One region of the Halomonas sp. B23F22_3 genome, then DNA from elsewhere that is predicted to be linked to it. Evidence: riboswitches for the same ligand, from Rfam matches in the RefSeq annotation. Region 1 holds a riboswitch; each other region holds the start of a gene.
What was found. A riboswitch is a leader RNA that binds a small molecule or an ion and turns the genes downstream of it on or off. The one in region 1 is predicted to bind thiamine pyrophosphate.
Positions count from the first base shown of each region.

Region 2: linked by a shared signal. The riboswitch ahead of thiC (phosphomethylpyrimidine synthase ThiC) and the one ahead of ACGTNG_RS04550 (sodium:solute symporter family transporter) in region 1 are both predicted to bind thiamine pyrophosphate.
Region 3: linked by a shared signal. The riboswitch ahead of thiO (glycine oxidase ThiO) and the one ahead of ACGTNG_RS04550 (sodium:solute symporter family transporter) in region 1 are both predicted to bind thiamine pyrophosphate.

Region 1 is NZ_JBIEKG010000002.1:190,563-193,831, reverse strand. Features, by position in the region: gene ACGTNG_RS04560 (ABC transporter permease) at 1-515, opposite strand, end outside; gene ACGTNG_RS04555 (ABC transporter ATP-binding protein) at 512-1,453, opposite strand; TPP riboswitch at 1,735-1,855, shown strand; gene ACGTNG_RS04550 (sodium:solute symporter family transporter) at 1,939-3,269, shown strand, end outside.
Region 2 is NZ_JBIEKG010000002.1:14,436-17,704, reverse strand. Features, by position in the region: gene ACGTNG_RS03750 (hypothetical protein) at 1-883, shown strand, start outside; TPP riboswitch at 968-1,110, shown strand; gene tenA (thiaminase II) at 1,180-1,848, shown strand; TPP riboswitch at 1,934-2,045, shown strand; gene thiC (phosphomethylpyrimidine synthase ThiC) at 2,123-3,269, shown strand, end outside.
Region 3 is NZ_JBIEKG010000006.1:196,167-199,435, reverse strand. Features, by position in the region: gene ACGTNG_RS15235 (thiazole synthase) at 1-512, opposite strand, end outside; gene thiS (sulfur carrier protein ThiS) at 512-721, opposite strand; gene thiO (glycine oxidase ThiO) at 718-1,818, opposite strand; TPP riboswitch at 1,881-2,003, opposite strand; gene ACGTNG_RS15220 (hypothetical protein) at 2,094-2,393, opposite strand; gene argF (ornithine carbamoyltransferase) at 2,492-3,269, opposite strand, start outside.

The sequences.
Region 1 (3,269 bases):
GAGATGTCGTCGAACTTCTTGCCCAGCAGGGCGTTGATGAAGCCACCGATGGCGAACAGCGCCGCGGTGAGCACCACCACGAAGACCGTGAGCAGCGGGTGGGCCACCTCGATGCGGGTGAAGAACAGCGACACCACGGTGACGATCAGTCCCACGCCCAGGCCGCGAACCATGCCGCCGAGCACGAAGCCGGAGAGGATCACCCAGTTGGGCATCGGCGAGACCATCATCTCCTCGATGGAGCGCTGGAACTTGTTGGAGAAGAAGGATGATGCGACGTTGGAGTAGCTGTTGGTGATCACCGCCATCATGATCAGGCCTGGGACGATGAAGTCCATGTAGCTGTAGCCGTCCATCTCGCCGATCCGCGAGCCGATCAGGTTGCCGAAGATGATGAAGTACATCGTCATGGTGATCGACGGCGGCAGCAGGGTCTGCGGCCAGATCCGCGTGAAGCGTTTGATCTCCTTGACCACCAGGGTCCAGAGGGCGATGGCGATCTGCTTGGGGTTCATGTGCGCACTTCCTTCTGCTGGCCGTCATCCACCATGGAGACGAACATCTCCTCCAGGCGATTGGCGCGGTTGCGCATCGACATCACCTGCATGCCCTGCTCGGTGAGCGCCTCGAAGACGTCGTTGAGCCGCTGGCCGCGGTGCACCACCACCGCCAGCTGGGCGTCGTCCACGCGATGGATCTCGAAGCCCTCGACCTCCGGGGCCGCCTCCACCGGATGGGCGAGATCGAGCAGGAAGGTCTCGGTATCGAGTTCGGCGAGCAGCTCCCGCACGCTGGTGTCGCGGATGATCTCGCCATGATTGATGATGCCCACGCGGCGACAGAGGCTCTCGGCCTCCTCGAGGTAGTGGGTGGTGAGGATGATGGTGGTGCCCTCCTCCCGGTTGATGCGGCGCATGTACTCCCACATGCTGCGGCGCAGCTCGATGTCCACGCCGGCGGTGGGCTCGTCGAGGATCAAGAGCTTGGGGCGATGCATCAACGCCCGGGCGATCATCAGCCGGCGCTTCATACCGCCGGAGAGCATCCGCGCGCTGCCGTTGCGCTTGTCCCAGAGGCCGAGGTCGCGCAACAGCTCCTCCGCGCGCGGCAGCGCCTCGCGTCGCGACATGCCGTAGTAACCCGCCTGGGCCAGCACGATGTCGATGACCTTCTCGAACTGGCTGAAGTTGAACTCCTGAGGCACCACGCCGAGGTGGTACTTGGCCCGGGCGAAGTCGGTGTCGATGTCGATGCCGAAGATCGAGACCTTCCCCGCGGTCTTCTGCACCAGCGAGCAGACCACGCCCAGGGTGGTCGACTTGCCGGCGCCGTTGGGGCCCAGCAGGGCGTAGAAGTCGCCCTGGGCGACGTCGAGGTCGATGCCCTTGAGGGCCTCGAAGCCATTGCCGTAGACCTTGGTCAACCCACGGATGGAGAGAGCCGGTTCGGCCATGAAAGATCCCGTACAGAAGATGAATGGGGTGCCGTGGCGGCACTCGCCAGAAAAAACACGCGCGAGGCGCGGCACACGGGGCGCTGAGATGGGGGCGCCGCGGCGCAATTCAAGCCGCCGCGCGAGCCGCACTTCGAGCCGTACGTCGCGCAGTGCTCGGGGCCTGTCCGCCCGGTCGCGACCTCCCATCTTACGCCACCGAGGTGACAGTTCGCATGCTCATCGTTGCCGCGGGCATCGCGCGCCGTGTTGACCCGATGACGCCGGGGCCCTAGGCTGGGGCGAATTCCTGGGGGAGTCCTTGCGGACTGAGATTCCGGCACCGTGCACACACGGCACGGCCGGTAACCCTTCGAACCTGATCCGGATCATGCCGGCGAAGGGAAGGAAGTGCCATCCGGCCACGCTTCTCACCCAACGCAATTGCGTCCTCTCGTAGCGACGCTCGGCATCGCGCCGGGCCTTTTCATGCTAGGGAGAACGCCATGCTGTCCACCGCTCACGCCTTCTGGTGGCTCGTCGCCTTCGCGGCGCTGTTTGCCGTGCCGGGCCTGCTCTACGCCCGCCGCCACAACGAGAGCCTCGAGGACTTCATCATCGCCCGCAACAGCCAGGGGGCCACCGCCACGGTGCTGACCCTGATGGCCTCGACGCTGGGCACCTGGATCCTGTTCGGCCCCGCCCAGGCGGCCACCTGGGGGGGCCTGGGCGCCATCGCCGGCTATGCGCTCGGTTCGCTGGCACCGCGGCTGGTGATGATTCCGCTGGGGCGGCGCCTGCGCGAGCTCTCGCCGGGCGGCCACTCGCTCACCGAGTTCGTGATGAGCCGCTACGGGCGCCCCATGTACGCCTTCACCCTGGTCATCATGCTGTTCTACCTGTTCATCTCCCTGGCCGCGGGGATCACCGCCATCGCCAAGATGGTCGCCCTGCTGGCACCGGTCCCTCTGTGGGCGACCAGTTCGGTGGTGATGGCCGCCACCCTGCTCTACACCCTCTACGGCGGCCTGCGCGCCTCGATCTTCACCGACAAGGTGCAGATGATCGTGATCATGCCGCTGCTCGCCGTGCTGCTGATCGTCGGCTGGCAGGCTGCGGGCGGCGTCGGCCCTACCCTCGCCGGGCTCGAGGCGGCGGCACCGCAGCTGCTGGACATCACCGACCTGGGGGGCCTCAAGGCCGGTCTCACCTTCTTCCTGGCCGTGATGCTGACCGGGCTCTTCTACCAGGGCAACTGGCAGCGGGTCTATGCCGCCCAGAACAACCGCGCCGTGGGCCTGGGCTTCCTGCTCGGGGGCCTGCTGAGCGCGCCGATGATCTTCGTGATGGGCCTGTTCGGCCTGGCGTTCGTGGGGCTGGGGCTGCCCGGCGACGGCTCGGTCGCGCTGTTCAGCGTGCTGCTCGCCGACATCCCCGGCTGGTTCGCGGTGGGCCTGATCTTCCTGGGCCTGGCGCTGGTCATGAGCAGCGCCGACACCACCATCAGCGCCGCCTCGAGCATGATCGCCTTGGACGGCGGGCGCCTGCTGCCCGGCGCCAGCGGCCCGCGGCTGATGCGCCTGTCGCGCTGGCTGATCCTGCTGCTGGCGCTGCCGGTGACCTTCGTCGCCGCCCAGGGCTACAGCGTGCTGTATCTCTTCCTGCTGGCCGACCTGCTGTGCTGCGCGGCGGCCTTCCCGGTATTCTTCGGGCTGTTCAACCGCCGCTTCGACGGGCGCGCCGCGGTGCTCGCCACCCTCAGCGGCCTGGTCGCCGGCCTGACCCTCTTCCCGGCCCCGGGCGATGCCCTGACCACCCTGATGGAGTCCTTCCTGCT
Region 2 (3,269 bases), 180 kb from region 1:
CGACGCGCTGATCGACGGCCGCCGGCTGGAGATCCGCAGCCGGTCGCCCCACCTCGACCCCAGTGAGGGCCTGGAGGCACTCAGCACGCGCATCGACATGCCCGATGTGGCGATACCGGATCTCGCCGCCTTCAACGACTACCTGCCCCAAGATGCCGGCATCGCCTTCCTCTCGGGCCAGGCGACGATGGCCACCCACCTGCGGCTGGAGGGCCTGGGGGCCGAGGGCAGCCTGCAGCTTCACGCCTCCGACGCCCGCCTCGCCATCGATGAGCAGGTCCTGGAGGGCAACTTGACGCTGACGACGCGCCTCTCCGATGGCGACCTGGAGACGCTGCGCTTCGATGTGGCAGGCTCCACGCTGAGCATGCGCGACGTGCGACTGGAGGACGCCGCCGGCGGCCTCACCCGGGGCTGGTGGGCGCGCCTCGAGGTCCCCGAGGGAGAGATGCGCTGGGAGGCACCGCTGTCCCTCGACGCCCGGCTCGACCTGGCCATGCGCGACAGTGGCCTGCTGGTCAACCTGTTCGTCGATTCGACCCGGGAGCGGGGCTGGCTGCGCGACAGGCTGACGCTCGGCGAGGTGCGCGGCAAGGCGCGCGTGATGTTCGACGACGACACCCTCCGCCTGGAGGACCTCGCCGTGCAGGGCGGCAGTCGGCTGGAGCTGCTGGCCAACGTCGCCCTGCGCGATGCCCGCCTGTCTGGCCGCGCCCTCGCCCGCTACGGGCCCTTTCGACTGGGCATCGAGCTGGATGGCGACCGCCGGCGATGGCAGCTGCGCAACGTCCGCGAGTGGTATGCCAGCGCTCGGCCCGCCAGCGAGCTGACCCTTCCTGAGCGCCAGGAGTGGGTCGAGTGGCTGGACGCCGAGCCGGAATGACGCGCCGCCCCCGCACCCCGGCGAGACGACACCGGCCTCCCCCCCGGAGGGTGGCAAGACGACGCCAGGATGCTAAGGTAAGTGCTTCGCTTGACGGGGTGCCGGTAGAGCCGGCTGAGATGGCGCGGGGTGTCGAGAGACTGTCGAAACAGACTCAGGACACCGAGCGCTGGTCCCGTGAACCTGATCCGGCTAGTACCGGCGTAGGAATCAAGCGGTGACCAGTGCCCCCTCGGCACCTTCCCTGGCCACCCTCCCCCGCCCCGCTTCCGGATCTCCCCCCGACCGGAGGCATGATGGGCTACCGATTCGACAATCTCACCGCGGCCTGCCAGGACGACTGGCGCGCCTATATCGAGCACGACTTCGTGCGCCGGCTCGGCGACGCCACCCTCGAGGAAGGCGCCTTTCGCCACTACCTCCAGCAGGACTACCTGTTCCTGATCCATTTCGCCCGGGCCTACGCCCTGGCCGCCTACAAGAGCCGCGACCTCGGCGAGCTACGCCACGCCTTCGAGGGCCTGAAGACGATCCTCGACGTGGAGCTGGGGCTGCACGTGGACTACTGCCGCGGCTGGGGCATCTCGGAGCAGGACCTGGCGCGCCTGCCCGAGGCGCGCGCGACGCTGGCCTACACGCGCTACGTGCTCGACACCGGCCACCGCGGCGACCTGCTGGACCTGCACGTGGCGCTGGCCCCCTGCCTGGTCGGCTACGGCGAGATCGCCCGGTGGCTCAACGGCCGCACCACCACGGTGCGCGGCGCCGCCAACCCCTATGACGCCTGGATCGCCATGTACGAGAGCGAGACGTTCCAGCAGGCCATGGCGGACGAGCGCGCCTGGCTGGACGCGCGCCTGGCGGAGGTGACGCCGGCGCGCTTCGCGGAGCTCACCGCGGTATTCCGCGACGCCACCCGGCTCGAGATCGACTTCTGGCAGATGGGGCTCGACCGGCGCCTCTGAGCTGGTCCCACCTGTCGTCCCGGGCTGGTTCTGGTCAGGCCGCCCACCCACGGGATAGAAGGGGAATCGCGAGATTGCCCGACCACCACGCTTGACGGGGCGCCGTTGATGACGGCTGAGACCATGCGCTTGCCAGCATGGATCCCGTTGAACCTGAACTGGCTAGGACCAGCGTAGGGATCAAGCGACAGGCCGTGTGCCCCGACGCCATGGCCCCTGTCCTTCCCGCCTGTGTCCTCCCTGACAAGACCCTGACAATCCTAGGGAGAACACCATGAGCAAGACCGCCCATTTCCTCGCCGAGAGTGCCCGCGTCGACGAGGCCGCCATCCAGCCGCTGCCCGGCTCGCGCAAGGTCTATATCGAGGGCTCGCGCCCGGACATCCGCGTCCCATTCCGCGAGATCAGCCTGTCGCCGACCGGGACCTCCGGGGAAGACGAGGCCAACCCGCCGCTGCTGGTCTACGACACCTCCGGCCCCTACACCGATCCCGAGGCCGAGATCGACCTGCGCCAGGGCCTTGCCGAGCTGCGCCGCGACTGGATCGAGGAACGCGGTGACACCGAATGGCTCGACGGCCCGACCTCCGAATACGGCCGGCGCCGGGCCAACGACCCGATGCTCGCCAACCTGCGCTTCGACCTGACCCGTGCCCCCCGTCGCGCCAAGCAAGGCCGCAACGTCACCCAGCTCCACTATGCCCGCCAGGGGATCGTCACCCCGGAGATGGAGTTCATCGCCATTCGCGAGAACCAGCGTCGCCAGGCGCTCGGGACTCAGGAGGTCGAGCGCATCCTCGGCCACCAGCACGCCGGCCAGGGCTTCGGCGCGCGCCTGCCGGCGGAGATCACCCCCGAGTTCGTGCGCGACGAGGTGGCCGCCGGCCGGGCGATCATCCCCTGCAACATCAACCACCCGGAGTCCGAGCCGATGATCATCGGCCGCAACTTCCTGGTGAAGATCAACGGCAACCTCGGCAACTCGGCGGTCACTTCCTCCATCGAGGACGAGGTCGACAAGATGACCTGGGGCATCCGCTGGGGCTCGGACACCATCATGGATCTCTCTACCGGGCAGAACATCCACGAGACCCGCGAGTGGATCATCCGCAACGCCCCGGTGCCGATCGGTACCGTGCCGATCTATCAGGCGCTGGAGAAGGTCAACGGCGTGGCCGAGGACCTCACCTGGGAGGTGTTCCGCGACACCCTGATCGAGCAGGCCGAGCAGGGCGTGGACTACTTCACCATCCACGCCGGCGTGCTGCTGCGCTACGTGCCGCTGACCGCCAAGCGCACCACCGGCATCGTCTCGCGCGGTGGGTCGATCATGGCCAAGTGGTGCCTCTTCCACCACCGGGAGAGCTTCCTCTACACCCACTTCGAGGAGATCTGCGAGATCTGCAAGCAGTATGATGTGG
Region 3 (3,269 bases), on a different contig from region 1:
TTCATCAGGCCGCGGCCGGTGCCGATGGGCGCTCCCCAGGGCATCAGTGCCTGGCAGCCCGCATCGCGCAGGCGCTGACAGAGCACCAGGTCGTCGGTGCAGTAGGGCAGCACCTTGAAGCCCTGGTCGATCAGCGTCCGGCAGGCCTCGAGCAGGCCGAAGGGGTCCGGCTGCAGGTTGTAGTCGTCGCCGATCACCTCGACCTTGATCCAGGGCGTGTCGAACATCTCCCGGGACATCTGGGCCAGGGTGATGGCCTCCCGGGCCGAGTGACAGCCGGCGGTGTTGGGCAGCAGCCGACAGCCGCTGTCGCGCAGGATCTGCCAGAAGGCGTCGCCGTCGCCCTCGGCGGGGTTCTGGCGGCGCAGCCCCAGGGTCACCATGTCGCAGCCGGCGGCCTGGATGGAGGCCTCCATTACCGCGGGCGACGAATAGAGTGCCGTGCCGAGCAGGAAGCGGCTCGAGAAGCTCTCGCCGTAGAGGGTCAGGGTATCGTCTTGCAGTGCGTTCATCAGCCGCCTCCCACCGGGGCCACGATATCGATGCGATCGCGGTCATCGAGGACGCGTTCGGCGTAGGCCGAGCGGGGCACGAACTCGCCGTTAATCGCCACGGCCACGCGCCGCTCGGCGTAATGCCAGGCGTCCAGGGCATCGGCCAGGGTCGTGTCGGCCGGCAGACGGGCGGTCTCGTCGTTGAGGCTCAGGGTGATCTCGGTCATGCGGCACTCTCCTGGGGCGGATGTACGGTGAGGGTCTCGGCGAAGGGCTGCTCGCCGCGGCCACGGATGCTGGCCAGCAGGTGGCAGGCCACCGCCGGTGCCAGCAGGTAGCCGTGGCGGAACAGACCGTTGGCGGTGATCAGGCCGTCACGTCGGGTGACGTGGGGCAGGTTGTCCCGGAAGGCGGGGCGCAGGTTGACGCCCTGCTCCAGGATGCGCGCCTCGGCGAAGGCCGGCGACAGGGTGTAGAGGGCGCTGCCCAGCTCCAGGGAGGACTGCAGCGAGACGGGGGAGCGGTCCTCGCTCTCGATCTGGGTGGCGCCGATGACGAAGCGCTGGTCGGGCTTGGGGACCACATAGAGCTGGTAGCGGGGATGCATCAGGCGGACCGGGCGCGAGAGCCGAATCTCCGCGGTCTGCACGTGCAGTGTCTCGCCGCGAACGCCGCGCAGGCCGGGATGATGCTGGCGCGCGCCGGTGCCGCGACAGTCGATGACCAGATCGAAGGCATGGCGGCCATCGCGGGTCTCGATCTCCCCGGGGAAGGTGTCCACCGGGCAGTGGGCATGGCAGGTCCCGCCCAGTCGGCGAATCTCGGTCAGCAGCCGCTCGAGCAGGGCGCGATTGTCCAGGTGCGCCTCGTCCGGCAGGTAGAGCCCCTGGCGAAAGCCCGCCGCCAGGTCGGGTTCCAGGCGGTGGATCTCGGCGTCGTCGAGCGCCTGGCAGGGCGGCTCGTCGCCGAGCACGTGGGCGAGGTCGCGGCGAAACTGGGTGAGCTCGCCCATGTCCTGGGCATGGGCCACCATCAGGCTGCCCTGGTGATGCCATAGCGAGCCGGCGTCGAGCGCCTCCAGCCAGCGCGGCCACTGGGCCAGGGCGAAGCGGCCCATCTCATAGACGCTGCGTTCGGAGACCGCGGTCTCGCACAGCGGCGCCACCATGCCGGCCGCCGTCCAGGCGGCGGCGGCGGGGTGCTCGAGGTCGCCGGCGTCATAGAGGGTGACGGCATGACCGTCGCGCAGGAGTTGCCAGGCCACCAGACGGCCCAGCAGGCCGGCGCCGGCCACGGCGATGGTGCTCTCGGTGGGGTGTGTCATGGCGTTGTCCATCCAGCAGAAGACGTGGAGGAACAGGCTGGATGACGACAGGGGGCTGCTAGGCGAGACGACAGCTTGTTCCCTCCGCAGGCATCAACCTGATCAGGTTCAACGGGTTCGGCCGTACCGATCTCAGCCCCCGTGCACGTCTCCATGAGCGTGCCGGGGCTCCCCGACAAGTCGTCACAACGTAACCAAAAATGCCCGGGCGCGCAATCGAGGGCGCGCCCGGGCATCGTCTTCTGTCACTGTCTGCGTTCGAGCAGGGCCTGGGCTCAGGCGCAGTCGGCGGCACCTTCGCCGAACATGTCGAACAGCAGCTCGCGGCCGAGGCCGGTCAGCACCAGGCGCTGCTGGTCGTTCCAGGTGGCGGCCTGGCTGTTCTCGAGGACCTTCTGGCACTGTGACCAGTCGCTCGAGGCCGACCCCAGGGCCTTCAGGGCCTGGCGATCGAGGCCGCGGTGGCTGACGGTGACCGTTTCGAGCACGTGGCCGTGGCGATAGAGCATGGCGGCCATGTGAGAGAGGCACTGTCGCAGGCTGCGCTGCATGCCGCTGGTAGTGGGGTGATTCATGCTGCCGCATCTCCTGAACGGGATTGCTGCAGCGCATTATACATGCGACGAAGGTCGATGTCATACCAAGGTATAAGACGACCCTCGTCGCACCGCCGTCAGCTCTCCACGCGCCCCAGCAGCAGGAACTCGATCAGCGCCTTCTGGGCGTGCAGGCGATTGCCGGCCTCCTGCCAGACCACGGCGCGGGGGTCGTCGAGCAGGGTCTCGCTGATCTCCTCGCCGCGGTGGGCGGGCAGGCAGTGCAGGAAGAGCACGTCTTCCCGGGCGTGATCGAGCAACGCCTCGTTGACCTGCAGGTCGGCGAAGTCCGCCTCACGCTTGGCCTGTTCCTCTTCCTGGCCCATGGAGGCCCAGACGTCGGTGGTGATCAGGTCGGCCTCGGCGACGGCGTCCCGCGGGTCGCGCACGATGCTCACCCGATCGCCGGCGGCGTCGAGGATGTCCTGGCGCGGCTCGTAGCCCTCGGGGCAGCAGATGCGTAGCCGGAAATCGAACTGGCGGGCGGCGTTGATCCAGGAGTGGCACATGTTGTTGCCGTCGCCGATCCACACCGCGGTGCGATCCTTTACGCTGCCGCGCAGCTCGGTCCAGGTCATCACGTCGGCGAGCAGCTGGCAGGGGTGGTAGTCGTCGGTCAGGGCGTTGATCACCGGCACCGCGCTTGCCGAGGCGAACTGCTCCAGGCCCTGGTGGGAGAAGGTGCGGATCATCACCGCATCGACCATCTCCGAGAGCACCCGGGCGGTGTCGCCGATCGGCTCGCCGCGGCCGAGCTGGGTGTCGCGCGACGACAGGAAGAGCGCGTGGCCGCCGAACTGCGCCATGGCGGTCTCGAAGGAGACCCGGGTGCGCGTCGAGGACTTCTCGAAGATC